DNA from 4 places in the Actinacidiphila reveromycinica genome. Region 2 is predicted to be linked to each of the others. Evidence: riboswitches for the same ligand, from Rfam matches in the RefSeq annotation. Region 2 holds a riboswitch; each other region holds the start of a gene.

Region 1 (7,199 bases), 3.5 Mb from region 2:
TCGCTGCTGCGCGTCCGCGGCTCCGCCCTCGTCCGCTCCTTCACCGCGATCCACGAGTCGTACTGGCAGCGCGCCACTCCGCTGCCGCTGGCGGGGACCGGACTGCGGCACGCGGCGCTCGGCGAGATGGAGCGGGCGGTGATCCGGCTGATGACCAACGGCTACGGGGACGACCGGATCGCCCGCAAACTCCACATCGAGCGGCAGGCCGTGGAGGACGTGATGGCCGCCCTGATGGAACGCCTGGGCGCCGGCAGCCGTTTCGAGGTCGGGTACAAACTCGCCCGGGCCCTCGACCCCTCCGAGCTGTCCCCCGGTCGGGCCTGACCTCCCCCGCACCGGCCCGCACCACCCGTACACCCCGCCCGCCCGCACCACCGCTCACGCGCCACGCCGACCGGACGCCCCGCCGCACCACCCCGGCCGCACGTCTGCACCCCCGCGTGAAACGAACGAACCCTCGCTAAGGAACGGCACGTGATCGACCACCAGGCCATGCGGACCCTGCTCTCCCGGGCCCGTGCCCGGCAGGACCCCGCCGCGCTCGGGCTCTCCCCGCGCGCCGAACCGCGCGGCCGCAAGGTCGCGGGCCTGACCCACGAGCACATGACGCGCCTGCTCGGCTGGCCGGAGCACAAGTACGGCTACGTGGAGCGCGGTCGGCTCGCCGTCATCGACACCGGGCTCCTCGAACCGATCGCGCGGATACTGCGCCTGACCGAACAGGAGTGGGAGGCGCTGGTGTTCTACGCGACCGGCGCGCCGCCGCCCTTCCCGCTCGACCCGGAGGTCGGCCGCTCCGTGCCCCGGCCCTGGCGGCGGGTGCTGGCGAGCACCCCGGAGATCGCGTACGTCAGCGACGCGGCCTGGGACGTGGTCGCGTACAACTCGGCGTTCACCCGGCTGTTCGTGCCCGACGGCGTGCCGGTCAACGTGATGCGGTGGATGCTGCTCGCGCCGCGCGCCCGGGAGGTGCTCACCGACTGGGAGAACAGTTGGCTGCCCCTGCTGGTACCGCAGTTAAGGGCTCGGGCGGCGGCCCGACCGACCGATCCGACGCTCGTACGGCTGCTCGCGGACATCCGGCGTGACCCGCTGGTGGCGCCGTGCTACGACGCCCCGACCACGGACTACCTCCAGCCGCGGGCCGAGGCCGCCCGCCCCCTGCACCACCCCGACCTGGGCCCGGGGTGGGCGACGTTGTGCGCGGCGGAGCCGTTCGGGGTGACCGGCGGGCGGCTGATGTTCGTGCTCTTCGACCGGGGCGGACGGCCGGAGCCGCAGGAGCCGATGCACGCCCCGGCGGACCACCCGGTGGACCTCGACCCGCCATCCGTGGCGGCCGCGCCCGCAGGCCCGCCCGACGCGCCCGCCGACGGCCACCCCCGCGACCACCCGACCCCGCCCGACCAGCAGACTGGGACGCCATGAACATCGAACCACCGCGCCGCCTGGAGGCGTTGACGCCCTCGGTCCACGTGTGGCTGCCCGACGGGCACGACACCTGGGGCCTGGCCAACTGCGTCCTGATCACCGACCGGGACAGCGCGCTGCTGGTCGACACCCCCTACACCGCCTCCCTGGCCCGGCGCCTGGCCGACCTGGCCGCCGGCGTGATGGCGCCCGGCACGCGGATCACCACCGTCGTCAACACCCACGGCAACGGCGACCACGCGTACGGCAACGGGGTGTTCACGGCCGCGGGGGCGGAGGTGGTCAGCACCGAGGCCACCACCGAGCACCTGTGCAAGGAGCCGAGCCCGGCCCAACTCGCCCGCCTCGTCGCGGACTGCGACCCGGACACACCCCTCGGCGCCTACCTCAGGCGGCACTTCGCCCGCTACGGCGACTTCGGGGTGACCGAGGCGGTGCCGCCGACCCGCACCTTCAGCGACCGGCTCGACCTCGAAGTCGGCGGGATAGCGGTCGAGTTGATCGAGGTCGGACCCGCGCACACGGTCGGCGACCTGATCGTCAACCTGCCCGGCGAGGGCATCGTGTGCGCCGGGGACGTGATCTTCTGCGAGGACCACCCGGTGCACTGGGCCGGGCCGCTCGACGAGGTGCACCGCGCGGTGCAGCGCGTCCTGGCCTGCGACCCGCAGGTGATCGTGCCCGGCCACGGTCCCGTCATGACGCCCGCGGACGTGGCCGGCTACGCGGACTACCTGCTGCGGGTGCGCGACCGCATCCACGCCGCGCACGCGGCCGGCCACCCGATCGCACGGACCGCCGCCGAACTCATCGCGGCCGAGACCAACCCGCGGTGGGGGCTCACCGAACGGCTGGCCATCCTCACCGCCGTCGAGTACCGCGTCCTCGACGGCGACACGTCCCCGACCGACCTGATCCCCCTGGTCGACCTCGCGGCGCACCACGTCCTGCCCGCGACCGGCCCGAGCGGCCCGAGCGGCACGGCTGCCCCGGCCGCCGCCACGTCACCGGCCGTGTAGCGGAGCCGGCACGGCCCTCCCCCGGCGGACAGGCCGGCGGCCCCGGCGCCGGGGGGGTGGTCGCCAGGGCCGCCGGGGCGGTGGGGTCGTCGTCGGAGCGGTGGGACCGGCAGCGGCGGGGCCGTACGCGCGGTGGCGTACGGGGCCGCGCCGGGTGCGGGGCGGTTCCGTGCTCGGCTCGACACGGGCTCGGGGTTGTCACGGGCTCGGGCTCGTCACCGGCTCGGCACGCGCCCTCTCCGCGGGCTGGGCGCGGGCCGGTTCCGGGAGGCGTGGACGCCTGACCGTCAGGCGGGGTGATGCCGGGGCCGGGCCGGGGAGCCGACCGGACCACCGGACCACCGAACCGCCGGGTTCGCCGGACTAGATGGCGACGTCGTGGGCGCGCAGCCAGGGCAGCGGGTCGACGGGGGCGGCGCCATCCGGGCGCACCTCCAGGTGGAGGTGCGGCGCGGGCACGTTGCCGGTCGCGCCGACGCGGCCGATGGTGTCGCCGGTGGTGACCCGGCCGTCGGTGACGACCATGGTCGACAGGTGGCAGTACCGGAGTTCGGTGCCGTCGTCGAGGGTCAGGACGACCCGGTAGCCGTCGCTGCCGGCCCATCCCGCGGAGGTGACGGTGCCGCCGTGCACGGCGTGCACGGGGGTGCCGGTCGGCGCGGTGAAGTCCTGACCGTTGTGCAGGTTGGCCCAGGGGTCGGTCTCGCCGAACCCGGCGCCGAGCGTGGCGCAGGCGACCGGCTTGATGTACGAGGCGGCGAGCCGGGCCAGGCGCTCGGCCTCGGCGCGGACCGCCGCGGCGGCCTCCTCGCGGACCTTCTCCTCGGCGGCGGCCTTCGCGGCGGCGACCTGCTCGCGCACCTTGCGCTCGGCGGCCTCCCGGGCGGCCTGCGCGGCCTCGGCCCTCTCGACCACCTCGCGCTCGGCGCGGGCGACGGCCTCGCGCTGGGCGGCGACCTGGCCGAGGAGGCGCGCGCAGAGGGCCGCGCCGGGGTCGGCGGGAGCGGCCGGCTCGGCTTCTGCCACGGGCCCGGCCTCAGGTCCGGTGGGCGCGGGGTCCTCGTCGGCGACGGCGGGCCCGGGGTCCCGGACCGGGGCGAGGTCCAGGGCGGTCCGCGCGGCGAGCGCCTCGTCGGCGACCGGGCCGGCGGTCCCGGCCTCGTCCGGCTCCACCGGGGCGGGCTCGGCGACAGGCCGCGTCAGCAGGGTCGTCGCCCCGGCGGCGGCCGGTGCGGCGGACTCCGGCGCGGGGAGGGTCAGCGCGCTGGGGTCGTACGACGGCGGGCCGGCGAGCGGGGCGCCGCCGATCACGGCGTCGGGCAGCGGGTACCGGGCGGGGCGCGCGGCGGGCTCGGCCGCGGGGGCCGGGGCCAGGCCGGCCGCTCCGACGCTGGCGAAGGCCGCGAACGCGGGAACGGGGGCGGGCGCGGGGGCGCCCAGCGGACCCGGAGAGGTCAGAGCGGCGGAAGTGCCGTTCGCCGTGAGGCCGTTGGCCCGCTGGCGCGGAAGCCGGAGGTCGTCCCGCTCCTGGCCGGCGAAGTCGCCGTCGGGGCGGGCGGGTGCGTAGGCAAGCTGGTCGGACGCCACGACGGGCGCTCTCCTTTCCTTCCCTCTCGCCTACCGGGTTAGCTGACGGGTTCGGAGGAAGAAGGTCTCCTACGGGCCTGAACGCTGCCCGATTCACCCCATTTTCTCGGGTCCCCGGTTCCCGCGGACGGGATTCGGCAAGCGCGCGGTCCGCCGTCCTGGCGGCGGCGGTGACGACCGCGCTGCGTTATCGAACGTTAATAGAGCCGGAGTCGTTTTCCAAGCCGAATCCGAGAGTTGGGCGTGAGAACAAAGCAGGGTGGGTAGGGATGGAGCGGTCATATCGGTCAGCCGATGTGGCCGGGAAGTGATGTGAGCGTGCATCAGTCGTTATCGGAACGGGGGCTCGGTGGCCACGGTGCGTGAGCGGGCGAACTCGGCGCGCAGGCGGCCGCGGGGATCGCGCGGCCGATCCGCCAGTGGCATGGACCTCTGCCATTGCGCGAACCGCTTGGCAGGTCGCGGACGCGCGCCCCACGATGGGCGGGCCCGACGTTCTTGTCATGAACTTGACCATCCGTGACCCCACAGGGAGCCCCCCATGGAACGCCCCGACAGCCCTCGACTCCCCCACACCCGACGGTCGTTGCTGCGCAGCGGCCTCGCGCTCGGCACCGCCGCGGGCGCCGCGCTCACCGGCGGGCTGTGGGCCGGCAGCGGCCGGGCCTCGGCGGCCGCCGCCGTCGACTACCCCGGCGCCACCTGGGCTCCGGCCAGCACCGCCAACTACACGGCGTCCAACCGGCCCACGACCTACGCGATCGACATGGTCGTCATCCACGTCACCCAGGAGACCTTCGCCGACACCATCAGCCTCTTCCAGGACCCCGCCCACGCCGCCACGGCGCACTACGTCGTGCGCTCCGCCGACGGCGCCGTCGACCAGTGCGTCCGGGAACACGACGTGGCGTGGCACGCGGGCAACTGGGACTACAACACCCGCAGCATCGGCATCGAGCACGAGGGCTGGGTCGACGACGCGTCCTGGTTCACCGACGCGATGTACCACGCATCCGCCGCCCTCACGGCCGAGATCTGCGGCAAGTACGGCATCCCGAAGGACCGGCAGCACATCATCGGCCATGTCGAGGTGCCGGGCACCGACCACACCGACCCGGGCCCGAACTGGGACTGGGTGCGGTACATCCGGCTGGTGAACGGCGGCTGAGGCGGGGCGGGGCGCGGGCGGTGCGGACGCGGGGCCGCGCGGATGCGGGGTGACTGGCGGCGCGGCCCGGGGCGGTACGGCCCGGGGCGGTACGGCCCGGGGCGGGGCGGCCCGGGGCGGGGCGGGCCGTACGGCCCGGGGCGGGGGCGGGGCGCGGGATGTGGGGGGCGCGATCCTCACACCCGGGTGACGGTGCCTGTGCAGGGGGCGTAACCGGCCACGCTTCGCGGGCGTGACCGGGGCGAAACCGGCCCTTCGTACGGTGCGACGGTCAGCCGTACCCGAGAGGGGAGCCGCGTGTCCGCGACCGTGCCCGCACCCGCGACCGTGCCCGTGCCGGGGTCCGCACCCGCGTCCCCACCCCCCGGCGCGGGCGGGCCGGGCGGCGCGGCCGAACAGGTCCGCACGGTCTGCGCGTACTGCGGGGTGGGCTGCGGGATGGTGCTGGACGTCACGACCGGGCCGGACGGACGGCGCAGGGTGGTCAAGGCGTCCGGCGACAAGGAGCACCCGGCGAACTCCGGTCGGCTGTGCACCAAGGGCGCCACCACCGCGGACATGCTCGCCGCGCCCGGCCGGCTGACCACCGCCCTGGTCCGGGCGGAGCGCGGCGGCCCTGCCGAGCCGGTGCCGGTCGCCGAGGCGGTGGCGCGCACGGCCGCGCGACTGCGGGCGATCGTCGACGAGCACGGCCCGGACGCGGTCGCCTTCTACGTCTCGGGCCAGATGAGCCTGGAGGCGCAGTACCTGGCGAACAAGCTCGCCAAGGGCTTCGTGCGCACCAACCAGATCGAGTCGAACTCCCGCCTGTGCATGGCCAGCGCGGGCAGCGGTTACAAGCTGTCCCTCGGCGCCGACGGGCCGCCCGGGTCGTACCGGGACTTCGAACACGCGGACGTCTTCCTGGTGATCGGCTCCAACATGGCCGACTGCCACCCGATCCTCTTCCTGCGGATGATGGAGCGGGTCAAGGCCGGCGCCAAGCTGATCGTGGTCGACCCGCGGCGGACCGCGACGGCCGCCAAGGCCGACGTGTTCCTGCAACTGCGGCCCGGCACCGACCTCGCGCTGCTCAACGGCCTGCTCCACCTGCTGGTCGCCGACGGCCGCACCGACCCGGAGTTCATCGCCGCGCACACCGAGGGGTGGGAGGCGATGCCGGACCTGCTCGCCGACTACCCGCCCTCCGCCGTCGCGGAGCTGACCGGGGTGGCCGAGGAGGACCTGCGCACCGCCGCCCGGTTGATCGGCGGCGCGCGGGAGTGGATGAGCTGCTGGACGATGGGCCTGAACCAGTCCACGCACGGCACCTGGAACACCAACGCGCTGGTCAACCTGCACCTGGCCACCGGCGCGATCTGCCGCCCGGGCAGCGGGCCGTTCTCGCTGACCGGCCAGCCCAACGCGATGGGCGGCCGCGAGATGGGCTACATGGGCCCCGGGCTGCCCGGCCAGCGCTCGGTGCTGGTCGCCGAGGACCGGGCGGCCGCCGAGGAGTTGTGGGGGCTGCCGCCCGGCACGATCCGTGCGGACGGCTCCGGCGGCGGCACCGTCGAGTTGTTCCGGCGGATGGCGGAGGGGCGGATCAAGGCGTGCTGGATCATCTGCACCAACCCGGTCGCCTCCGTCGCCAACCGCGCCGGCGTCGTCGACGGTCTGGCGGCCGCCGAACTGGTCGTCGTGCAGGACGTGTTCGCCGACACCGAGACCACCGCCCTCGCGGACGTGGTGCTGCCGGGCGCGATGTGGACCGAGGCCGAGGGGGTGCTGGTCAACAGCGAGCGCAACCTGACCCTGGCCCGCCCCGCGCTCGACCCGCCCGGCGAGGCGACCCCCGACTGGCGGCTGATCGCGGACGTCGCCCGCGCGATGGGGTACGAGGACGCCTTCACCTACACCGGCCCCGAGCAGGTCTTCGAGGAGCTCAAGGGCGCCTGGAACCCCACCACCGGCTACGACCTGCGCGGGGTGAGCTACGAGCGGCTGCGCGG
Region 2 (7,199 bases):
CATCAGCATCTACATCAACTCCCCCGGCGGCTCCTTCTCCGCGATGACCGCCATCTACGACACGATGCAGTTCGTGACCTGCGACGTGGCGACGGTGTGCATCGGCCAGGCCGCGTCGGCGGCCGCCGTCCTGCTGGCGGCCGGCGCGCCGGGCAAGCGGATGATCACCCCGGGCGCGCGCGTCCTCATCCACCAGCCCTCGATGGGCGACGTGGTGCAGGGCGACGTCTCGGACCTGGAGATCCAGGCCAACGAGATGCTGCGCACCCGCGACCAACTGGAGGCCCTGCTGGTCCGGCACACCGGGCAGACGGCGGAGCGGGTGGCATCGGACCTGGAGCGCGACACGATCTTCGACGCGGAGGCAGCGGTCGCGTACGGCGTGGCGGACCTGCTCACCACCAGCCGCAAGACGGGCGCGGACCTGGGCGGTCCGGGCAGGCGCGGCACCGGCCCGGGCGGGACGGGCGCGCGCGGCACCGGCCCGCGGTGAGCCGGCGTGGCCGCCGAACTCCCGCCGCTGCCCGCCCTGACCCGCTCCGAGGGCGAACTCGTCGACTGCTACCTGGAACTGGTCGACCTGATGGGCCGGATCAACCCCTCCCGCACCACCGACACCTACACGGCGCTACGGGCCGCACAGGCGCTCGTCGGTCGGGCGGTGGCACTGCGGGACGCGCTCACGGTGATGCACCTGCGCGGCGAGACGGACCTGCACCACACGACGCTCGGCCGCGCCCTGCGGGTGCTGGACGGGGAGCGGCGCGCCGCGCGGGTCACGGTCGCCCCCGCGCCGACCGAGGGCGCGGAGGGGCGGGACGGCCCCGGCGGCTCGGGCGGCTCGGGCGGCTCGGGCGGACCCGCCCACCCCTGACCCGACCCGCCGACGCTCACCATCCGTCACCGGTATGCGCGACACGGCCGACCTGGTGGGTCAGCCCATCGGCGTAGCGGAAGCCGCCGCCGCAAACGGGTGCGCGATTGCGCGTGTCGACTGGACATCCTCCGTCGCCGCCCCCGTCCGTGCAGTTCAGGCGGTACGGCGGCGCCCGGCCGGCGGACGGCGGACGCGAGGGTCCACCCGGACGGCGGAGATGTGACGAAGCTCACATCGCGCGTTTCTGTCCCGGCGCCGCCGTGTCGTATGCGTAACGATCCGTGGTGACGACAAGCCCCCGCCGCCGTGGCGGGGCGGTCCGTGCGGATGCCCAGTCCTGCCGACGCGCGGATGCCAGGTCGACACGAGTGCAGTGGCAGGAGCGGAGGACCCAGCACGACGGGTCGGTCCGCGCCCGCCGGACCCGGCGGGCGCCGGAGCACCCTTGGGGTGAAGCCGCTGCATGCGGCCGGGCGTCTTCGCCAGCCCGAACCCGACAGGTCACCCTTCGCAGGCTGATGACGAAGGGTTGCGCATGTGTACGCCCAACCGCATCTGCTTCCGGCCGGCCGCTTCCCGGCTCTCGCGGCTCGGAGCCGCCTCCCTGCTCACCGCGGCGGCCGTCGCCGTCCCCAGCCTGCTGCCCGGCGCCGCGCAGCGGGCGGACGCCGCCACCCTGGCGGCCAAGGCGCTGAGCGTCGCCGCGTCGAAGAAGGGCTCGCCCTACCAGTGGGGCGCGAGCGGGCCGTCCCGCTTCGACTGCTCGGGCCTGACGCTGTACTCGTTCAAGCGGGCGGGCAAGCAACTGCCGCGCACCGCCGCCGCGCAGTACAACGGCACCACGCACATCTCGGCCGGTTCACGCCGGGTCGGCGACCTGGTCTTCTTCCACAGCGGCTCGTCCGGCTCCTCCGTCTACCACGTGGGGATCTACGCGGGCGGCGGCAACATCTGGCACGCGCCCAAGACCGGCACCACCGTACGGCTGGAGCACATCTGGTCCAGCGCCGTCTGGTACGGGCGGGTGAACTGACCGGGTTGACGGGGCGTCATATCGCCGTGGCCCTGCCCCAGCCGCGGGCGACCCGCCACGCGGCCACCGCGCCGCCGACCAGCGCCACGGCCAGCAGCACCGCGATGCCGGTCAGGGTGCGGCCGGTGTCGCCCGCGGCGGCGTGCCGCAGGCAGTCGGCGCCCCAGTACCCCGGCGAGGCGGGCGCGACCGCGCGGACCCAGCCGGGCAGCGTGGAGATCGGGACCAGCGCGCCACCGAGCGTGGTGAGCAGGAAGGCGCCGATGTCGAGCACCGCCGAGAGCTGGCCGTAGCTGCCGGCGAGCAGGCCGACGGCGCTGCCCATGCCGAGCAGGGCCAGACCCCACACCGCGCAGGCGACCACCAGCAGGCCGGGGTCGGCCACGGGCATGCCGAACACCACGACGCCGAAGCCGAGGACGACCACCTGCTGCGCGGCGAGCACGCCCAGTACCGGTACGGCCTTGCCGACCAGCAGCTCCACCGGCCGCACCGGGGTCACCCGCAGCCGGTCCCAGGTCCGCCAGACCCGCTCGGAGAGGATCGAGCTGCCCACGATCGACAGCGCGAGCAGGGAGAACATCACCAGCGAGCCGATCACCGCCTGCGTGGTACCGGCCGCTCCTCCCTGGGCGGCCTGGTAGAGCGGGCGCATGGCGAGCAGCATCATCAGCGGCATCACCAACCGGCCGATCAGCGGGCCCGGTTCGTTGAGCAGCACCGCGGTGTTGTGCCGGATCAGCACCCCCGTGCGCAGCAGACCGGGGCGCGGCTCGGCGCGGGCCGAGCCGCGCGGCTCGGCGCCGGCAGCGGCGGGCGGCTGCGCGCGGGCCCCGGCGTACGGCTCCGGGTCGGTCCGCGCGTGCGGATCGGTGGGCGGGCGCGACCCCGGGTCATGCCGCATCGGACACCTCCTGGCGGCCCGGCGCGGCGGCGGCCAGCGCCGCGTACAGGTCGTCGAGATCGGGGCGGCGTACGTCCACCGCGGTGGGCGCGCAGCCGGCGCCGAGGATCGCCGCGAGGTCGGCGGGCGGGTTGCGGGTGGCGACGCGCAGGCCGTCCGGGCCGAACGGGCGGGTGCGGGCGCGCAGTTCCTCGGGCAGGTCCGGGCGCGGGGCGGACGGGTCGAGGGTCACCCGGATCTCGCCGGGCAGGTCCCGGGTGAGCGCGGCACGCTCCCCCCGGGCGACCACGCGGCCGTCCCGCGCCACCGCCAACGTGGCGTCCAGGTCGACCAGTTCGGGCAGGTAGTGGGTGGTGTAGACGACGGCGGCGCCCGCTGCCGCGCGGGCCCGGACCGCGGCGAGCAGGGCGGCGCGGGTCTCCGGGTCGGCCCCGGCGGTCGGTTCGTCCAGCAGCAGCACCTGCGGGGCGCCGACCAACGCGGCGGCGGCCTGGGTGCGGCGGCGCTGGCCGCCGGAGAGCACCGCGCAGCGGCGGTCCAGCACGTCGCCGAGCATCAGCTCCTCCGCGACGGACTCCACGCAGCGGCGGACGGCGGCGCGGCGCAGTCCGACCAGGCCGGCGAAGAGCCGCAGGTGCTCGCGGACCGTCACCGTCGGGTACAGCGCGAGCTCCTGCGGGGCCACCCCGAGCAGGGCCCGGGCGGCGCGCGGGCGGTCGTGCACGCTGATCCCGCAGACCTCGACCCGGCCGGAGTCCGGGCGGACCAGCCCGGTGACGACCTCGACGAACGTGGTCTTCCCCGCTCCGTTGTGCCCGATGAGGCCGGTGATCTCGCCCGGGCGCACCCGCAGGTCGAAGCCGTCGAGCGCCGCACGCCCGCCGTACCGCTTGCGCAGGCCCTCGGCTGCGAGCACGCCGCCCCTCCCCTCGGTCTCCATCGCGGACCACCACCCCGTTCCAGTTGATCTACACCGTATAGATCTACAGTGTAGAGGCATGAGCGGGAAACGGGAAGAGATTCTGGACGCGGCCCTGGCGATCGCCGACGCGCGCGGGTTGGCCGGGGTGTCCATGCGGGCGGTCGCGCAGGCGGTCGGCGTCACTCCCATGGCCCTGTACCCGCACGTCAAGGACAAGGCGGGCCTGCTCGACGCGATGCTCGGGCGGCTGCTGGCCGGGGTGAGCGAGGCCGCTCCGGAGCTGGCGGGCGCCCAGGACTGGCGGGTCAGGCTCCGCGCGTTCGCCGACACCGCCCGGGGTCTGTCGATCGGCCATCCCTGGGCGGTCACCCTGCTCTTCTCCCGGCCCGCCGTGACGCCCGACGCCGTCTTCACCGTCGACCAGCTCTACGGCGCCCTGCTGGACGCCGGGGTGCCGCCCTCCCAGGTCCCGCGGCTGGAGCGGCTGGTGAGCACGTACGTCCTCGGCTGGATCGCGTCCGAGTCGGGCGGCCGGTTCGGTCCGGGCACGCCCGATCCGCGCGGCGAGCGGGGGAAGCTGCCGGAGGGCGGCCTGCCCGCGCACCTCGCCCTCGCGGACTGGCTCGACCCGCCGGTGGACTGGGACGCGGAGTACGCCGCGGACCTCGATGACCTGGAGCGGCTGGTGGAGTCGGTGGCCCGGCGCGGGGCGTCCACCGCGCAGCGGGCGCCCGGCACGGGGGAGGACGGTGGCGGGGACGAGGACGGCGGGGGCCGTACGGCGGCGGGCGGCTGAACCGGCGCCGCCAGATCGGCTGTCAGGGGCGCCCCCGCCCGGCGGGCGCGGGCGCTCGGCGTGGGTGCCGCCCCGCCCGGCGGACCCGAGCGTCCAACGGCACGGGGCTCCGGCTCCTCAGTGCCCCGGCCCGGAACGGCCGGAGCGGCCGGAGGGCTCGCCCGCCCCGCCCGCGCCGCTCTCCGGCGCCCCACCCATCATCCGGAGCATCTCCCCGCCGCCGGTGCGCAGGAAGCGCACCAGGAGCACGGCGGCCAGCAGGAGGAACGCGATGTTGAGGTAGGTCGTGTAGTTCCACCGGACGCCCTCGGTGGGGACCTTCGCGTCGGCCTGGTCGGGGACCAGGCCCAACCCGCCGAAGAGGAGTTCCACGACGTAGCCGGCGACCACCATGGACCCGTAGAAGGTCCACAGGACGAACAGCGTCATGCGCGCGCCGTAGTACTTCCGGTAGATGTTCAGGATCGGCAGGATCAGCAGGTCGGCGAAGATGAACGCGACGACGCCGCCGAAGCTGATGCCGCCCTTCCACAGCACCACCGCCAGCGGCACGTTGCCGATCGAGCAGACGAACGAGGCGATCGCGACGGCCGGGCCGACCAGCGGGCCCCACAGCTTGGACGCCAGCGGATGGCCGGAGAAGAAGAACTCCCGCCAGAACGTGTCCGGTACCCATGCCGCGATCGCGCCCGCGACCAGCAGGCCCACGACCAGGTCGCGCAGGATCGCGGCCCACTCCATGACGAAGACGTGCGCCGTGGCGGTGAACCCCTCGCCGGACAGCAGCCGGCTGCCGAAGGAGCCGTCCGCCCGCACGGACATGTCCATCGCGGCATGGCCCTCCATCGACCCGGCGACCCCGCGCTCGGCCTGCTCGCGGGCCGCCCGCAGCAGCGCGTCGCGCAGGAAGAGCCGGAACAGCACGGCGAGCAGCACGATCATCACCGGTCCGCCCACGAACTCCGCCACCGTGAACTGCCAGCCCATCAGCAGCGCGAGGATCACGCCGAGTTCCACGACGAGGTTCGTGGAGGCGATCTCGAAGGCCATCGCGGCGGTGAAGTCGGCGCCCTTGCGGAACAGCGAGCGCGCCAGTGCCACCGCCGCGTAGGAGCACGACGACGACGCGATGCCGAGGCCGGCCGCGACGGCGAGGGTGGCCGGGCGGTCGTCGCCCAGCAGCGAGACCACCGTGGACTTGCGGACGACCGCCTGGACCACGGCGGACAGGGCGAAGCCGAGGATCAGCGCCCAGGTGATCTCCCAGGTCATCGAACCGGTGATGGACAGTGCGTGCAGTACGGCGTGCATGGGGCGAAGCCTTCCCCGCCGGGCCCTCGCGAAGGCCGGGCCCGGCGGGACCGTCCGGACGGCCCTGCGGAACGGCGGGCGTCAACCTGCCGGCGCCAATCCGTCGGCGTCAGACCGTCGGTGTCGATCTGTCGACGTCAGACCGTCCGCCTCAGCTCGCCGGGGCGAGTGCGGGGCCGACCGGCTCGGGCGCGGGCACGAGGCGCCAGGGCACGTAGAAGGGGTTGCGGACGCAGTCGGCGAGCACCTCGCTCTTCGTCGCCTTGTCCACCGGGCAGGCGCCCACGACGAAGCGGCGGTCGATGCCGCCGGCGAAGGCCACTTCGTGCTGGCCGGCCCACTTGTGGGTGTCGCCGATCGTGGCGTTGACGTCGATGCCGCCGGGCGCGTCGACGTAGTAGTTGTAGGCGGACTTCCACTGCTTGTAGAGGTCGTGGTCGTAGCTGGTGCTGACGAAGGGCGAGGGCTGGTTCACCTCGACGTAGGCGGCCAGGTCGTACTGCCCGTCCTGCGGGGCCTTCGGCTGGAAGCCGTCGTGGAAGACGACGGCCGGCGCGCGTCCGTCCGCGCGGTACAGCTCGCCGCAGGTGGTGCGGTAGGTCGGCGGGTCGGGCACGATGCGCTCCACGTCCACGCTGCGGTCGGCGGCGGCGTAGAGCGGGTCGTGGACGGCGGGACACATCGCGGCGGCGGGCGCTTCGGGCGCCGCGCTCGGAGCCGCTGCGGCGGCTGTGGCCGCCGTTGCCGCCCCGGAGGGCGTCTGGGTGGCGAGCACCGCGGTGAGGGTCAGCACGCCGGCGGCCGCGAGCGACCGGACTCGGTTCATGATCATGCCCGTAGCGTGCCGGTCGCCCTCCCCCACTCCGTCGAACGTCACCCGATCGTAGGCGCGTCCCGCGTCCCGCGTCGCCGACCGGCCGTCGGCGACCAGGCGTTGACGAGCGGGGCGGACGTTGGGACGGCCGCCGGGACGGATGATCAGAGGACGCGGACGGGCCAGGGGACCATGGTCCACACGGTCTTACCGCCCTCGCAGGTGGGCACGATGCGCAGCGTGCCGCCGGACTCGGCGACGAGGTGGCGGACGATGGCCATGCCGCGGCCGTTGTCCTGCTGGACGGCGCCGGGCAGCCGTTGCGGCCAGCGCGGGTGGGAGTCGGTGACACCGATGTGCAAGTGCTCGCCGTGCTCCAGGCGGATCTCCACGGTGAAGTTGGGCGAAAGGCCCGACGTGTGCAGTACGGCGTTGGTGGCGAGTTCGGAGACGACCAGCCGTACGGCGTCCAGGGTCGGCGCCTCGGGCGGCAGGCCCCACTCGGCGAGCCGTGCGCACACGTAGGCCCGGGCCGCGGAGAC
Region 3 (7,199 bases), 5.2 Mb from region 2:
AGATCGACTGGTCGGCGTCGCCGACCACGCACAGCTCGGCCATCGGGATGCCCGGGGCACCGTCCGCCGTGCCCTCGCCGGTGCCGACGAGTTCGCGGACCAGCGTGTACTGCGCGTGGTTGGTGTCCTGGTACTCGTCGACCATGACGTGCCGGAACCGCCGCCGGTAGTGGTCGGCGACGTCGGGGAACGCCTGGAGCAGGTTGACGGTGGTCATGATGATGTCGTCGAAGTCCAGCGCGTTCGCGTCGCGCAGCCGGGCCTGGTACATCGCGTACGCCTCGGCGAGCTTCCGCTCGAAGAGCCCCCCGGAGCCTCCGGACGCGCCCGCCCGGGCGGCGAACGTCTCGTGGTCGACCAGTTCGTTCTTCAGGTTGGAGACCTGCGCGCTGAACGACTTCGGCGGGAACTGCTTGGGGTCGAGGTCCAGGTCGCGGCAGACCAGGGCCATCAGGCGGCGCGCGTCGGTGGCGTCGTAGATCGAGAACGACGAGGTGAAGCCGAGCGTCTTGGACTCGCGGCGCAGGATGCGCACGCAGGCGCTGTGGAAGGTCGAGACCCACATCGCGTTGGCGCGCGGGCCGACGAGCTCCTCCACGCGCTCCTTCATCTCGCCCGCGGCCTTGTTGGTGAAGGTGATCGCGAGGATGGAGCCCGGGTGCACGTCGCGCGCGGCGAGCAGGTGGGCGATGCGGTGGGTGAGCACGCGGGTCTTGCCGGAGCCTGCGCCGGCGACGATGAGCAGCGGCCCGCCGTGGTGCTCCACGGCGGCGCGCTGCTGCTCGTTGAGCCCCGCGACGAGCTGCGCGGGGTCGAGCACGGGGCGCGCCGCGCCGTTGCGGTAGTGCGCGTCGTGGGCGGGCGGGTCGTCGTACCGCCCCTGGAACAGGTCGTGCGGGACCTCCTCGCCACCGGGGCCGTCCTCGGGCGGCGGAGGCTGCCCGCCGTCGGAGGGCCCGTGGGCCGCGTCCAGACCGTCCAGGAAGTTGTCGTCAAAGAGGCTGCTCATCGCCTCCCGAGTCTAAGGGCTGTTCCGTGATCCCCGACGGGTGTACGACGACGGCGACGGCGCCTCGCGGCCGGGCCGGGCGCACGACGGGAACGGCGGGCCGTACGCACCGGAAGGGCCGGGCCCGGGTAGCCCGGGGGCGACGCTGCGTGACCGCGCGGCGGCGCCGGCGGAAGATGACGAAAAGGTATCGGGCCTTGTCGGACATCGCCCTTCCCAGCCGTGCCGGGCTTTGGCTAGCGTGCCGCACCAGCCGGCACCGGCAGCGTCCGAGAGGAGTCCGCCCGCCATGGCGACGCACCGTAAGGCTCGTACCGCGCTCCTGAGCACCCCCGGGCCGCGCGCGGCCGTGGGGATCACCACGGCCGCGCTGGCCACCGTCACGCTGCTCAGCGAGAGCGCGAGCGCCACGCCCGCTCCGGCGAAGCCCGCGCAGCCGTCGATCAGCGAGGTCAAGAAGCAGGTCGACACGCTCGACCAGCAGGCCGAGGCGGCCACCCAGAAGTACGACCAGGCGCAGGAGCAGACCGACCGGCAGAACACCAAGGTCAACAAGCTGCTCGCGCAGGTCGCCCGGAAGACGCAGCAGCTCAACGACTCCCGGCGCGTGCTGGGCGAGTTCGCGGCGGCGCAGTACCGCAGCGGCGGCGACCTGACCACCAGCCGCTACCTGCTGTCGGGCGACCCGCAGGACCTTGCCGACGAGGTGCACCTGACGGACGTGATGGGCAAGCGCGAGCACGCCGCGGTCGAGGCGTACCAGACCCAGCAGGTCGCGGTGACCCAGCAGCGGGTCGAGGCGGCCAAGAGCCTGGCCACGCTGACCGCCCAGCAGGGCGTGCTGAAGTCCGCCAAGCAGGACGTGCAGACGAAGCTCGGCGCCGCGCAGAAACTCCTCAACAGCCTCAACGCCCAGGAGAAGAAGCGGCTGGCGCAGTTGCAGGCGCAGCAGGAGGCGGCCGCCAAGGCGAAGGCCGAGAAGCTCGCGGCCCAGGAGAAGGCGAAGCAGGCGGCGGCGGCCAAGGCGGCGGCCGCGGCGAGCGCGACCACCACCACGACCACCTCGACGGCCGGATCCACCGCCGCCGAACAGGCCATCGCCTTCGCCCGCAAGCAGCTCGGCAAGCCGTACGTGTGGGGCGCCACCGGCCCGGACTCCTACGACTGCTCGGGGCTGACCCAGGCCGCCTACAAGGCCGCCGGGATCGACCTGCCGCGCACCACCTACGACCAGGTGAACGTGGGCACCAGGGTGGCGGAGTCCGACCTCCAGCCGGGCGACCTGATCTTCTTCTACAGCGACGTGAGCCACGTCGGGCTCTACATCGGCGACGGCGAGATGATCCACGCCCCGCACACCGGCACCGTGGTGAAGATCGCCCCCATCACCGAGATGCCCTTCTACGCGGCCGTCCGCCCGTAATGGCAGCTGTCGTCCGTGTCGCCACCGCATGACCCGGATGTCCGTCGAGCCCTCCGGTAAAACCCAAGGTCACAAAGCGATTTCGGTCACATTGCAATCCAAACTTCCCAAGATGCCGCGAAGTTGACTACGGTAGCCCGCTAGGTGGTCCGCCTCCCGCCGGCAACGGTCCGGCAGCGCACCGCCTCCGCCTAATCCGGCCACCGGCCGGAGCCGGGGACCCAGGAGCACTTCGGGGTGAATCGGGGCAGACGCGACGAGCGCCGGCCCCGTAGGGCGACCTTCCCCGCCCGAACCCGTCAGCTAACCCGGTCGGCGGTCCACGGAAGGAGTCGCCTCCTTGGCGTCGCACCGCAAGCCGCGCACCCCGATACTCGCGTCGACGGGCGCGCGGGCCGCCGTCGGGATCACCACCGCGGCCCTGGCATCGGTCACCCTCTTGAGCGAGACGGCGAACGCGGCCCCCGCGAAGCCCTCCATCAGCGAGGTCAAGAAGCAGGTCGACACGCTCAACCAGCAGGCCGAGGTCGCCACCCAGCAGTACGACCAGGCCAAGGAGAAGACGGCGGCGCAGCGCACCAAGACCAACCAGCTGCTCGCCCAGGTCGCCGACAAGACCGAGCAGATGAACGAGTCCCGGCGCGTGCTGGGGCAGTTCGCGGCCGAGCAGTACCGCACCGGCGGTCTCGGCTCCACCACGCAACTGCTCTTCTCGGACGACCCGCAGAGCTTCCTGTCGCAGAACCACCTGCTGGACCGGCTGACCGCCACGCAGGAGCAGGCGCTCAAGACGTTCAAGATCCAGCAGGAGCAGGCGTCCGTCCAGCGCGCCCAGGCCACCGCGAGCCTGAAGCAGCTGACCAGCTCGCAGAGCACGCTCGCCACGCAGAAGAAGAACGTCCAGACGAAGCTCGCCGCCGCGCAGAAGCTGCTCAACACCCTCACCGCCGCGCAGAAGGCCAAGCTCGCCGCGTTGCAGCGGCCGAAGACGACCACGTCGTCGTCCTCGTCGTCCTCCTCCTCGTCGTCGTCCGGCACCACCCCGACCTACACCGGCAGCGCCACCGGCCGCGCGGCCGCCGCGATCCAGTTCGCGCTGGCGCAGCAGGGCAAGCCGTACGTCTTCGGTGCCACCGGCCCCAGTTCGTACGACTGCTCGGGCCTGACCCAGGCCGCCTACAAGGCCGCGGGGGTCAGCATCGGGCGCACCACCTGGGACCAGGCCAAGGACGGCACCGCGGTCTCGGAGGCCGACCTGCGCCCGGGCGACCTGGTGTTCTTCTACTCCGGCCTCAGCCACGTCGGGATCTACATCGGCAACGGCAACATCGTGCACGCCCCGCACACGGGCGCGTCGGTCGAGGTCGCCCCGCTGAGCTGGATGCCGTTCGCCACGGCGCGCCGCATCGTCTGACCGCCCGCGCCCGCGCCGGATTCGGCGGAGGGCGCGGTGCCGGCGGTCGGCGCGCTGCCGTCCGCCGGCGCGGTGTCGGCGGTCGGCGCGCTCAGGTCCAGAGCACCGCGATGAAGATGTTGACGACGGTCAGGCCGCCGACCGCGCCGAAGGAGACCGCGTCGACCTCCTCCTCGTCGCGCCTGACGTAGACCAGCCCGAGGATCACCAGCAGCACGGCCAGCTTGACGCCGATCTTGACGCTGCTCAGGTGCCGGTCGTCGGCGTGCGCCAGACCGACGAGTGCCACACCGGTGACCAGCATCGCGCAGGCCCCGTAGAGCATGCCGGGCACGAAGCGCGGCGCGGCACCGACCCGGCCCATCGCCTTGAGCTGGGTGAGGAAGCCGCCCAGCAGCGCCGCGATGCCGATGATGTGCAGCCCGACGAAGACATTGATGAGGGTGTCCATGCGCCGGACCCTACGGCGCGCATAGCACCGGGCGGCGGGCGGGGTGCCGTATCGCGGGCTTCGGTCGCCCGGCGCCCGGATGCGGGCGGGTCACCCGTCGGACGGCGGTCGGATCCGGTCGGCCGCGACGGAAAGCGGGCAGTCCCGGACAGTGGGCCCGGGTGGGGTCGGGGGCAGGTTTAGCGTCACTGGCAGGTGGCCGGTACCCATCGCCGACGGCTCGTCCCCGGCGCGGCCACCTCCGCCGGGCCCGGCGGCGCCGCGTTCCCCCGTGCACGGTGCCGCCGGGCCTCCCCGACGAAGGAGTGACGGCCGCATGGCCTCGCACAGTCGCCGCAGTCGCCACCGCCGCGGCCCGGCCCCCGCCCCGGTCCCGCCGGTCGGCCCGGCGGGCCGCGCGGCCTCCGCCGGCCGGCCCACCGACGGCGCCCACGCCGACCGCCCGGCGAACGGCCGGGCATCCGGCCCCGCGGCCGTCGACCGTACTCCCGCCGACCACCCGGCGAGCCGCCACGCACCCACCGACCGTGCCCCCGGCAGCCGCCCGACCCCCGGCCGCCCGACCCCCGGCCGTTCCTCCGCCGACCGCCCGACGGCGCACCGCGCCTCCGCCGGCCCGGCCCCGGCCCGGGCTCCGCTCGGCGGGCTTCCGGCCGCCCGCGCCGCCCTCTCGCTGGTGCTGGTCTCGGCCGCGTCCGTCGGCGCGCTCGGCGGGAACGCGCAGGCCGCACCGGGCCCGGGCGGCGGCCCGGTGACCGCCGGCCCGGACGGCGCCGCCGCGACACCCGCGACCCCCGCGGCAATCCGCGCCCGGGTCGACGCCCTGTACCGGCGCGCGGAGACGGCCACGCAGCAGTACGACGGCGCGCGGCAGCAGGTCGGCGCCGCCCGCGCGGCGGTGGACGGCCTCCAGGACGAACTGGCCCGCAAGACCGCGCGGCTCGACACCACCCGCGACACGCTGGGCGCGGTCGCGGCCGCGCAGTACCGCTCGGGCACGCTCGACCCCACGCTCCAACTCGCGCTCAGCTCCTCGCCGGAGACGTACCTCGCCCAGGCCGGCGCGCTGGACCGGATCGGCGACCGGCAGGCCGCGGCGCTGTCCCGGCTCGCCGGTGAGCGGCGCGACATCGAGCAGACCCGTACCGAGGCGAACGGCCGGCTCGCCGCCCTCAAGGCCGCGCAGGGGCGACTCGCCGACCGCAAGCGGACCGTGCAGAGCGCGCTGCACGCGGCGCAGGCCCTGCTCGCGTCGCTCACCCCGGCCCAGCGCGCGGCCGTCGACGCCTCCGACGGCTCGGGCGGCACCGCCCGGCACTCGGGAGGTGCCGCCACCCGCGGCACCTCCCGCGCACGGCTCGACGCCGACCCGGCGCCCTCCGCGCGCGCCGCGCGGGCCGTCGCCTTCGCCTACCGGGCCATCGGACGGCCCTACGTGTGGGGCGCCACCGGCCCCGGCGCGTACGACTGCTCGGGGCTCACCCAGGCCGCGTGGAAGGCCGCCGGCGTTTCCCTGCCGCGCACCACCTACACCCAGATCAACGCCGGGACCCGCGTGCCGCGGTCCGCGCTGCGCCCGGGCGACCTGGTGTTCTTCTACTCCGGCGTCTCCCACGTGGGGATCTACATCGGACACGGCGAGATGATCCACGCCCCGCACCCGGGCGCCGCGGTCCGGATCGCCCCGATCTCCGAGATGCCCTTCGCCGGCGCCACCCGCCCGGCCTGACGCTGCCCACCCGCCCGGCCCGACGACGCCCTCACGCCCGGCCCGACGCTGCCCATCCGCCCGGCCCGACGACGCCCTCACGCCCGGCGGAACGGCCCGGCTCCCCGGGGGACGAACCCCGGGCCTCAGCGCAGGGTGACCTGGGCGGGGCCGTTGAAGGGGGCCAGGGACAGGACGGTCGCGGGGGTGCGCAGCCCGTCGTGGCCGGCGAACAGCGCGCGGGCCGCCGCGAAGGGCACCTCGCCGCCGGTGACGCGGGCGGCGGTGTCGTACAGCGCGCGGATCTCGCCGGTCATCCCGTCGTCGCTTTCGGCGCCGGTGCCCCAGACGTCCCACAGCAGGGTCTCGACCTTGTTCAGGGCGGCGAGGTCGAGCCGCACGTTGCCGGCCACGAACCACTCCCCCACCATCGGCCCGTCGGGCAGTCGCAGACCGAAGGACTTCGGGTCCGCCGCCCCGGAGCGGACCAGCCGCCACGCCTCGCCTGCGGTGAGGAAGCGGTCCCGCGGCACGTCGGTCGGGTCGAAGGGCATCGGGTACCAGCCGCTGTCGGCGATCTGCGCGTCGGCCAGCAGCCAGCCCCGCTCCTCGTCCCAGTACTCGGTGACGACGTGGTCGGAGTGGAACCCGTCGGTCCCGAAGTAGTCGGCGAAGCCGGAGCGCAGGCGCGCGGGGACGCCGACGTGGCGCAGCAGGGAGACGTGCAGGAGGGTGAAGTCCCGGCAGATCCCGACGAACCGGTCGGCGAGCTCCCGCCGTTCCGCCAGCGGGGCGCCGTCCCGGTCCACCACCAGCCGCAGGATGTCGTCCACGTAGCGGCTCTCCGCGTCGTCGCGCATCCGGTCCGCGGCGATCGGCACCCCGAACTGCCCGCCCTCGACCCGGTGGACCATCACCTCCCGGACCACCCGCGCGAGCGCGCCGGCGTCCCTGGGCAGGTCGGTGTACCAGCCGACGAACTCGCCGGGGTCGGAGAAGGCGCTCTGCGAGGCGTAGAAGGCGGCTTCCTCCGGGGCGAGGCGGTGTGCGGTCATGGCGGAGCCCCCTGCCTGCGGTACCCGTTCTCGGCACCGGACCTCGGCCACGATCCCGACGAGCGCTCCGGCGCACCCCACCGTGCCAAAATCCGCCCCGCCGTGTCCAGGGTCCGTACCGCCACCGGTACCGCGGCGG
Region 4 (7,199 bases), 690 kb from region 2:
CAGCAGGTGCGGCTCGGTGGAGCGCGCGCCGGTGCGCCACAGCACGGGCGGCGCGTCCCGGGTGACCGGGCCGTCGCCGCCCGCGGTGCCGTCCTCGGCGGACGGCACCGTGACGGGCACGGTGCGCTGCACCGCGTCGGAGTCGGTGAAGCCGAGCACCGTCTCGCCCGGCGACGTGACGAACCGCTGCGCGACGATGTCGGTCGGCAGCGGCGGCAGCGCGGTGAGGGTGAGGTGGTTCTCCTCCTCGTTCCAGTCGAAGCGGTACTCCCGGCCGCGCCCGGCCTTGGCGTGCAGTAGCTGCTCGACGCGGACGCGGGAGTCCTCCTCGCCGTCGGTGAAGTACGCCGGATAGCGCAGGTGCAGCCGGACCAGCCGGCCGTCCCGGAACTCGTACCCGCTGAACGCCTGCTCCCAGCCGCCGTCGTGGGTGTACAGCGGTGCCGGGTCGCCGGGGTCGGACAGGTAGGGCACCAGCGCCTCGTACAGCGACTGGAGGCGTACGCCCTCGGCCTCCGTCGGACCGGCCGGGGCCGAGGCGTTGCGGTCCCGGCCCATCCACGCCGCCGACGCGACCAGCGCGGCGACCCCGAGGATCGGCCCGTACGGCATCATCGCCACGATCACGGCGGCCGTGGCGGCCAGCAGCAGCGCCGGCCCGCGCCGGTCCTTCGGGGTGCGGCCCCACCACCCGCCGGCCCACGACGCCTGCCGGCGCACGCCCCGGGCGATGGTGATGACGGGGTGCAGCACGTCGCCGGCGCCGTCGGCCGCGGTGCGCGCCAGGTCGCGGCCGCGGACGAGCGCCGGCCGGCTGCTGAGGATGCTGGGAAGGGGACGCCTGGCCACGGGGTGCTCCATGGGTGGTTCGGGTGGGGGGCGGCGCGTGGGGGGACGCCGGTGCGCGGTGGGACGCGCGCGGAGGGCTGCGGGCGGCGGGCGGCAGGCCGCGCGGCCGGCGGGCTGCGGGCCGCGAGCTGCGGGAAAGGCGACGGGCCCGGGAGCGGATCGACCGCTGCCGGGCCCGAGGGGTGGGGCAGGAGTGGCCGCCGGTCGGACGGCGCTAGATCTTGAGCCCGCCGATCAGGCTGGCCAGGCTCGCCCCGCCCGCTGTGATGCTCGGGGCGATGGCGGTACCGGCGAGGTAGAACCCGAAGAGTGCGCAGACCACTCCGTGGGACACCTTCAGGCCGTCCTTGCGGAAGAACAGGAAGCAGATGACGCCGAGAAGCACGACGCCGGAGATGGACAGGATCATGGGGCTCTTCTCCTGAGGTGATGGGGACGGTCACCGTGAGTCCTCCCAGGCTCACAAAAAGTGAGAGATCGCGCGCGCTGGCAAACGGGTGATGTGCGGCCTCCTTCTGCCAGTCGGGTGAGGTGCTGCGCGGTACGCGGCCGGTCCCGGCCCGGGTGCGGCCCCACCGCCCCGCCCGATCGGGTGAGGGCGAGGCGCCGGGGTGACGACCGGGGGCGGTCCGGCAGGATGGGGCGGGTGCAGCCGACCCCCATCACCTGGCCCAAGCTCGCCGACGCCCTCGCCGAGCGGATCGCGGCCGGCCGCCCGCCCGGCCCCTGGTGGCGGGTCGCCGTGGACGGCGCGCCCGCCGCCCGTCCCGCCGACCTCGCCGACGCCGTCGCGGCCGCGCTGCCCGCGCTCGGCCGCCCGGTGCTGCGGGTGGCGGCCGACACCTTCTGGCGCCCCGCCTCGCTCCGGCTGGAGTACGGCCACGAGGACGTCGACGCGTACTACCAGCTCTGGCTCGACACCGGGGCGCTGCGCCGCGAGGTGCTCGACCCGCTCGGGCCCGGCGGCAGCGGCCGTGCCCTCCCCTCGCTGCGCGACCCGCGCACCGACCGCTCCACCCGGGCCGGCTACGTCGAACTCCCGCCCGGCGGCGTGCTGGTGCTCGACGGACCGCTGCTGCTCGGCCAGGGCCTGCCGTTCGACCTGACGGTCCATCTGCGGCTGTCCCCGTCGGCGCTGGCCCGGCGCACCCCCGCGGAGGAGCGGTGGACCCTGCCGGCCTACGCGCGGTACGCGCGCGAGGCGCTGCCCGAGGAGGCCGCGGACGTGCTGGTGCGGGCGGACGACCCGAGGCACCCGGCGTGGACCGGGTGAAGCGCCGGACGGAGGGTCGGGTGGGGCGCCGGACGGAGGGTCGGGTGGCGGGGGACAGCGGGCCGCCGAGGCCGCCCCGGGGCGTCGCCGAGGGGGCGCGGAGAGCCGGACATCCCGTCCCCGCACGGCTTTTCGGGCGCTTGGCGGGCACCCGTCCCGGCCTGTCCCGGCGGCCGTCCGGACCCGCCTTGCCCTGGGGCGGCGCGCACCGCTAGCGTCCACGAGCACCATGACTGTCGCCATCGCGCCGCTGACCACCGAGCACATACCCCTCGCCGTGCAGCGGTACGACCGCTGGTTCGCCCGCGCCCGGCGGCCCCCGTCGCAGCGGTCCTGGCTCGCCGACGGTCCGGTGCGCGGGGAGGACCTGCTCGGCAGGCTCCACCGGACGCCCGGGGTGGAGGCGGTCAGCGCCCTCGACGGCGACGGCGGCCTGATCGGGCACCTCGCGGCCGTGCCGGTCGATCTCGCCCCGGACGATCCGGCCGCGCTGCGCGCCCACCCGCGTTCCGCCCTCGTCCCGCACGGCGGCCACGCGCTGCCCGCCGGCCGCGAGAGCGAGGTGCTGCGCGCGCTGTACGTCCGGGTCGCCGAACGGCTCGTCGCCGACCGGCGGTTGGCGCACTACGTCGATGTGCCGGCCGGCGACGTCGGCACCGCGCCCTGGTCCGACCTCGGGTTCGGCCGGGACCGGGTGCACGGCCTGATGGCGGTCAAGGCGCGCGGGCGGCAGCCGCGCGGGGTCGAGGGGCTCGCCATCCGCCGCGCCGGCCCGGGCGACCTGCCGCAGATCGGCCGGATGGCCGCGGAGTCCGCGCGGCGGCAGCGCGGCACCGCCACCTTCCAGCCGCAGCCGGAGACCGCGCTCGCTGCGCTGCGCGTGCACTACGCGGCCGCGCTCGCGGACTCCCGGTGCGGCGCGTGGATCGCCTCCCGGCGGGGCGAGGAGATCGGCATGGTGCTGCTGGTGCCCGCGCGGCCCGACCCGGTGGTGCCCGAATCCAGCGTCGAGCTCGTCGAGATGTACGTCGACACCGCCTTCCGCGGGGAGGGGATCAGCCGGGTGCTGCTGGCGACCGCGCTCGCCTGGGCGTACGACGCCGGGCACCGGTACATGGCCGCGCAGTGGCCGTCCGCGTCCCCGCACGCCGCCGGGCACCTCCCGGCGATCGGCTTCCGCCCGGTCGCCTACCGCCTCGCCCGCACCCTGGACCACCGCCTCACCGGGCCGGCCGGCACGTTCTGAGGGCGGGCCGCCCCGACCGCCCTCCGCCGAGGGCGCCGACCGGTGCGCGCGCGACCCCGAAAATCGTACAAAGAGGGACATTTGGCGCGTCTGTGAGCGGTATCACCGGGTGGGCACGGTCCGCGCTTGATCGGGGGACGGAGTGTGGTCGCAGGGGGCGAAACGTGATGGACGGTGTCGGACGGCGCACTCGACGTAAGGATCGCATAGCGGACATCCGGGTGTGCGGCCACACACCGTGACCGCGGCGCCCGGGGAGGCGGCCCCCGCTGTTTGCCCGCCCGGAGCGGGTTCCCCTACGTTCCGTCGGGTGCGGGGCAACCCGCTTCCCATCCGCCGGGCGGACCGCCGAGTCCTGCCACCGCCCACCCCGCGGATCATCCGAGCACCGACATGGCAGGAGCGGGGGACCCAGGACAGGTCGCCGCCCGGACCGACCGCCGCGCCAGCGGCGCGCGTCCGGGCGGCTCGGGGTGAAGCCGCACCCGCGGCCGGGCATCTCCCGCCCGAACCCGACAGCTCACCTCGCAGGCGTAGGAGAGGACATCCCCCATGCCCGCACGCAACCGGCACCGCAGGCCCAGGATCCTGGGCGGCCGCCGCCTCACCCGTCTGACCGTGGCCGCCGGCGCAGGCAGCGCCGCGCTCGTGCTGCCGCTGGTCGCCGCGACCCACGCCGGCGCGGCCACCCCGGAGAAGAGCACCACCTCCGCCACGGCCACGTACAAGGTCGTCAAGGGCGACACCCTCGTCAAGATCGCCACGGCGCAGCACGTCACCGGCGGCTGGAAGCGGCTGTACCAGGACAACAAGGCCGCCATCGGGTCCGACCCGGGCCTGATCCGCCCCGGCACCGTGCTGACCCTGCACGTCGCGCAGGCCGTGCCGCAGGCGAAGTCCACCGCGAGCACCGCCGCCTCCGCCACGGCCGCGAAGTCGGCCACGGCCGGCACCGGCTGGATGAAGCCGGTCGGCGACGCCGCCATCGGCACCGGCTACAAGGCGTCCGGCTCCCTGTGGTCCAGCGGTTCGCACACCGGCGTCGACTTCCTCGTCGGCTCCGGCACCCCGGTGCACGTGGTCGCCGCCGGCACCGTCGTGTCGGCCGGCTGGGACGGCGCGTACGGCAACGACGTGATCGTCCACCACGCCGACGGCAGGTACACCCTGTACGGCCACCTGTCGAAGACGCTGGTCTCGGCCGGCCAGACCGTCACCGAGGGCCAGGAGATCGGCGTCTCGGGCGCGACCGGCAACGTCACCGGTCCGCACCTGCACTTCGAGGTGCGCACCACGCCGAGCTACGGCTCGGACATCGACCCGGTCGCCTACATGCGCGGCCACGGCGTCGTCATCTGACGGTGCCGCGGCACCGCCCCCTGCGCGCTGCGCCCGTCCGGTCCTCGGTGTCCGGGCGGGCGCACCGGCGTCCGGGGGCGTCGCGGGGCCGCCGATGACTGTACGGACGAGGTGGACGGGACGGGTCAACCGAGCAGCGCGGCCAGTTCACCGCGTGAGGCGACACCGAGCTTCGGATACGCCTTGTACAGGTGGTAGCCGACGGTGCGCGGGCTCAGGAACAGCCGTGCGGCGATGTCCTTGTTCGACAGGCCCTGCGCGGCCAGCCGGACGATCTGCGACTCCTGCGGGGTGAGTCCCGCCCGGTCCGCAGGCGACCGCGACTCCTGACGACCCGTCACCGGAACTCCGCACGCGTCGAGTTCGCGGCGGGACCGGTCCGCCCACGGACGGGCGCCGAGCCGTTCGAACACCTCCAGCGCGGACCGCAGCCGCCCGGCGGCCTCGTTCCTGCGCCGGGCCCGCCGCAGCCACTCGCCGTACAGCAGCCCGGTGCGGGCCGCCTCCAAGGGGCGCCGGTGCGGGTCGTGGCCGGCCAGGGCCGCCGTGAAGTGCTCCTCGGCCTCCTCGTCGGGGGCCAGCAGCGCCCGACAGCGGGACGCCATGGCCGCCGCCCAGCCCTGCCCCGTGCCCCGCGCCCACCGCTCGAACCGGTCGAACGGCTCGGCCGCGCGCCCGGGTTCGCCCACCCGCACCGCGGCCTCCACCAGGTCCGGCACGCTGCGGGTGGCCGAGATCTGGTGGCTGAGCAGCGGATCGGCCAGCAACTCCAGCCGCTCCAGCGCCGATCGGGCGCGGCCGGCACCGAGGTCGAGCAGGCCCTGCGACCAGTACGCCCAACTCGCGCCCGGCGCGGTCGGGGCGCCCGGTGCGGCCGCCAGCGCCTCCGCGGCACGGGCACGGCACTCCGCGTCCTCGCCCCGCAACGCCGCCACATGGGCCAGCACACCGTTCAACTGGCTGACCCACTGCGCCTGTCGCGTGCCGGGGTGGATGCGCAGCCACTCGGCGGCGGTGGCGTGCGCGTCGGTGAGCCGCGACTGGAACAGCTCGACCTCGGCCTGGAAGAACAGCACCGTGGCGAGCCGGCCCAGACCACCGGCGTCCCGGCACTCGGCCGCCAACTCCACGGCCAGCGCGTGGGATTCGGCGTCCTGCCCGCGCAGCATGCCGGCCGCGCACAGCATCGCCAGCTCGCGCGGGTCGGCGCCGCCGGCGCGGGCTGCCGAGGCGGCCGAGGAGACCGACTCCGGGGCGGGCGGGCCTGCTTCCGGGTGTCCGGCTCCCGGGTGTCCGGCGTCCGGGGGGACAGGGTCGGGGCACACGGGGTCAGGGCGCTGCGCGGCGGCCGGTCCGGACGGATCCGGGCCGAGGGCGTCCGCCAGGGCTCCGGCGAGAAAGTCCGCGACCGCGCGGATCGCCGTGCCCGCGGGCAACTCCAGGGCCGCCAGCCGCCCGACGGTCGCCCGCACCTTCACGGCGCCCAGGTACCAGCCGGTGTGCACCGCCTGCACCAGCATCCGCCCGGCCCGTTCGGGGTCGGCCGCGGCCGCGGCCTCGGCGCCCTCCAGCAGCATCCGGTGCGCGCCGGGGAACGCGCCCTGCCAGAAGTCGGCGAGCGCCCGTACGTCGAGCGCCCGGGCCCGCACCACCGCCTGCTCCGCGGAGCCCGGGGGCAGGGCGTCGGAGGCCGCGCGGGCGGCCCGCTCCGCGAACTCCCGGGCCCGGGGCAGCTCGCCCGCCTCCGAGGCGGACTCGGCGGCCAGCAGCAGCCTGCCGGCGCGGGCGGCGGAGCCGGGACTCAACCGGGCGGCGCGCTCGTAGGCGACCGACGCCGCGGAGTGGCCGCTGCGCTCGCGGGCCCGGACCGCGGTGGCCTCCAGGGCGGCGGCCACCTCCTCGTCGGGGCCGGTCGCGGCCATCGCGAGGTGCCAGGCCCGGTGGTCCGGGTCGTGCACCGGGTCCGCCGCGTCGGCCAGCGCCCGGTGCGCCGCCAGCCGCTCCGGCAGCGGCGCGCGCTGGTGGATCGCGGCCCGCATCAGCGGGTGGCGGAAGCGGAGCCGGTCCTCCTCGTCCACCAGCACGATCCCGGCGTCCTGCGCGGGCGGCAGGTCCTCCACGCCCACCCCGAGCGCGGTGGCCGCGGCGAGCAGGGTCTCCGGGACGCCGGTGTGGTCGGCGGCGGCGATCAGCAGCAGGGTCCGGGTGCCGGGCGGGAGGTGGCCGACCCGGCCGTGGAAGGCGGCTTCCAGCCTGCTGGTCAGCGGCAGCGCGCCCGGTCCGAAGCCGTCAGGTCCGGCACCGTCGGCCACGGCCCCGCCGTCGGCGCCGGCCGCACCCGACGCGCTCGACGTGCCGACCGCACTGGTGGTGCCGGAGGCGGGCGAGGTGGCCGCCGTGCCGGACGCGCTCGTCACTTCGGGGGCGGGGAGGAGGCCGGTGGTCGGGGCGGCGGGGACGCCACCCGCGTCG

The links. A riboswitch is a leader RNA that binds a small molecule or an ion and turns the genes downstream of it on or off. The one in region 2 is predicted to bind cyclic di-AMP.
Region 1: linked by a shared signal. The riboswitch ahead of RVR_RS15000 (M23 family metallopeptidase) and the one ahead of RVR_RS00670 (C40 family peptidase) in region 2 are both predicted to bind cyclic di-AMP.
Region 3: linked by a shared signal. The riboswitch ahead of RVR_RS22580 (C40 family peptidase) and the one ahead of RVR_RS00670 (C40 family peptidase) in region 2 are both predicted to bind cyclic di-AMP.
Region 4: linked by a shared signal. The riboswitch ahead of RVR_RS03505 (M23 family metallopeptidase) and the one ahead of RVR_RS00670 (C40 family peptidase) in region 2 are both predicted to bind cyclic di-AMP.

The regions. Positions count from the first base shown of each region.
Region 1 covers NZ_AP018365.1:3,638,724-3,645,922, forward strand. The annotation lists gene RVR_RS14985 (LuxR C-terminal-related transcriptional regulator) at 1-327, shown strand, start outside; gene RVR_RS14990 (helix-turn-helix transcriptional regulator) at 478-1,431, shown strand; gene RVR_RS14995 (MBL fold metallo-hydrolase) at 1,428-2,453, shown strand; gene RVR_RS15000 (M23 family metallopeptidase) at 2,817-4,040, opposite strand; cyclic di-AMP (ydaO/yuaA leader) riboswitch at 4,053-4,190, opposite strand; gene RVR_RS15005 (N-acetylmuramoyl-L-alanine amidase) at 4,582-5,208, shown strand; gene RVR_RS15010 (bifunctional nitrate reductase/sulfite reductase flavoprotein subunit alpha) at 5,647-7,199, shown strand, end outside.
Region 2 covers NZ_AP018365.1:149,909-157,107, forward strand. The annotation lists gene RVR_RS00660 (ATP-dependent Clp protease proteolytic subunit) at 1-493, shown strand, start outside; gene RVR_RS00665 (hypothetical protein) at 500-874, shown strand; cyclic di-AMP (ydaO/yuaA leader) riboswitch at 1,284-1,409, shown strand; gene RVR_RS00670 (C40 family peptidase) at 1,413-1,910, shown strand; gene RVR_RS00675 (ABC transporter permease) at 1,927-2,814, opposite strand; gene RVR_RS00680 (ABC transporter ATP-binding protein) at 2,804-3,730, opposite strand; gene RVR_RS00685 (TetR/AcrR family transcriptional regulator) at 3,813-4,532, shown strand; gene RVR_RS00690 (permease) at 4,650-5,843, opposite strand; gene RVR_RS00695 (ADP-ribosyltransferase) at 5,995-6,675, opposite strand; gene RVR_RS00700 (ATP-binding protein) at 6,822-7,199, opposite strand, start outside.
Region 3 covers NZ_AP018365.1:5,301,722-5,308,920, reverse strand. The annotation lists gene pcrA (DNA helicase PcrA) at 1-1,009, opposite strand, end outside; gene RVR_RS22585 (C40 family peptidase) at 1,299-2,432, shown strand; cyclic di-AMP (ydaO/yuaA leader) riboswitch at 2,611-2,765, shown strand; gene RVR_RS22580 (C40 family peptidase) at 2,773-3,846, shown strand; gene RVR_RS22575 (hypothetical protein) at 3,938-4,297, opposite strand; gene RVR_RS22570 (C40 family peptidase) at 4,971-6,026, shown strand; gene RVR_RS22565 (transglutaminase-like domain-containing protein) at 6,152-7,060, opposite strand.
Region 4 covers NZ_AP018365.1:840,871-848,069, reverse strand. The annotation lists gene RVR_RS03525 (hypothetical protein) at 1-849, opposite strand, end outside; gene RVR_RS03520 (hypothetical protein) at 1,064-1,258, opposite strand; gene RVR_RS03515 (nucleoside/nucleotide kinase family protein) at 1,487-2,122, shown strand; gene RVR_RS03510 (GNAT family N-acetyltransferase) at 2,352-3,368, shown strand; cyclic di-AMP (ydaO/yuaA leader) riboswitch at 3,745-3,915, shown strand; gene RVR_RS03505 (M23 family metallopeptidase) at 3,921-4,727, shown strand; gene RVR_RS03500 (helix-turn-helix transcriptional regulator) at 4,853-7,199, opposite strand, start outside.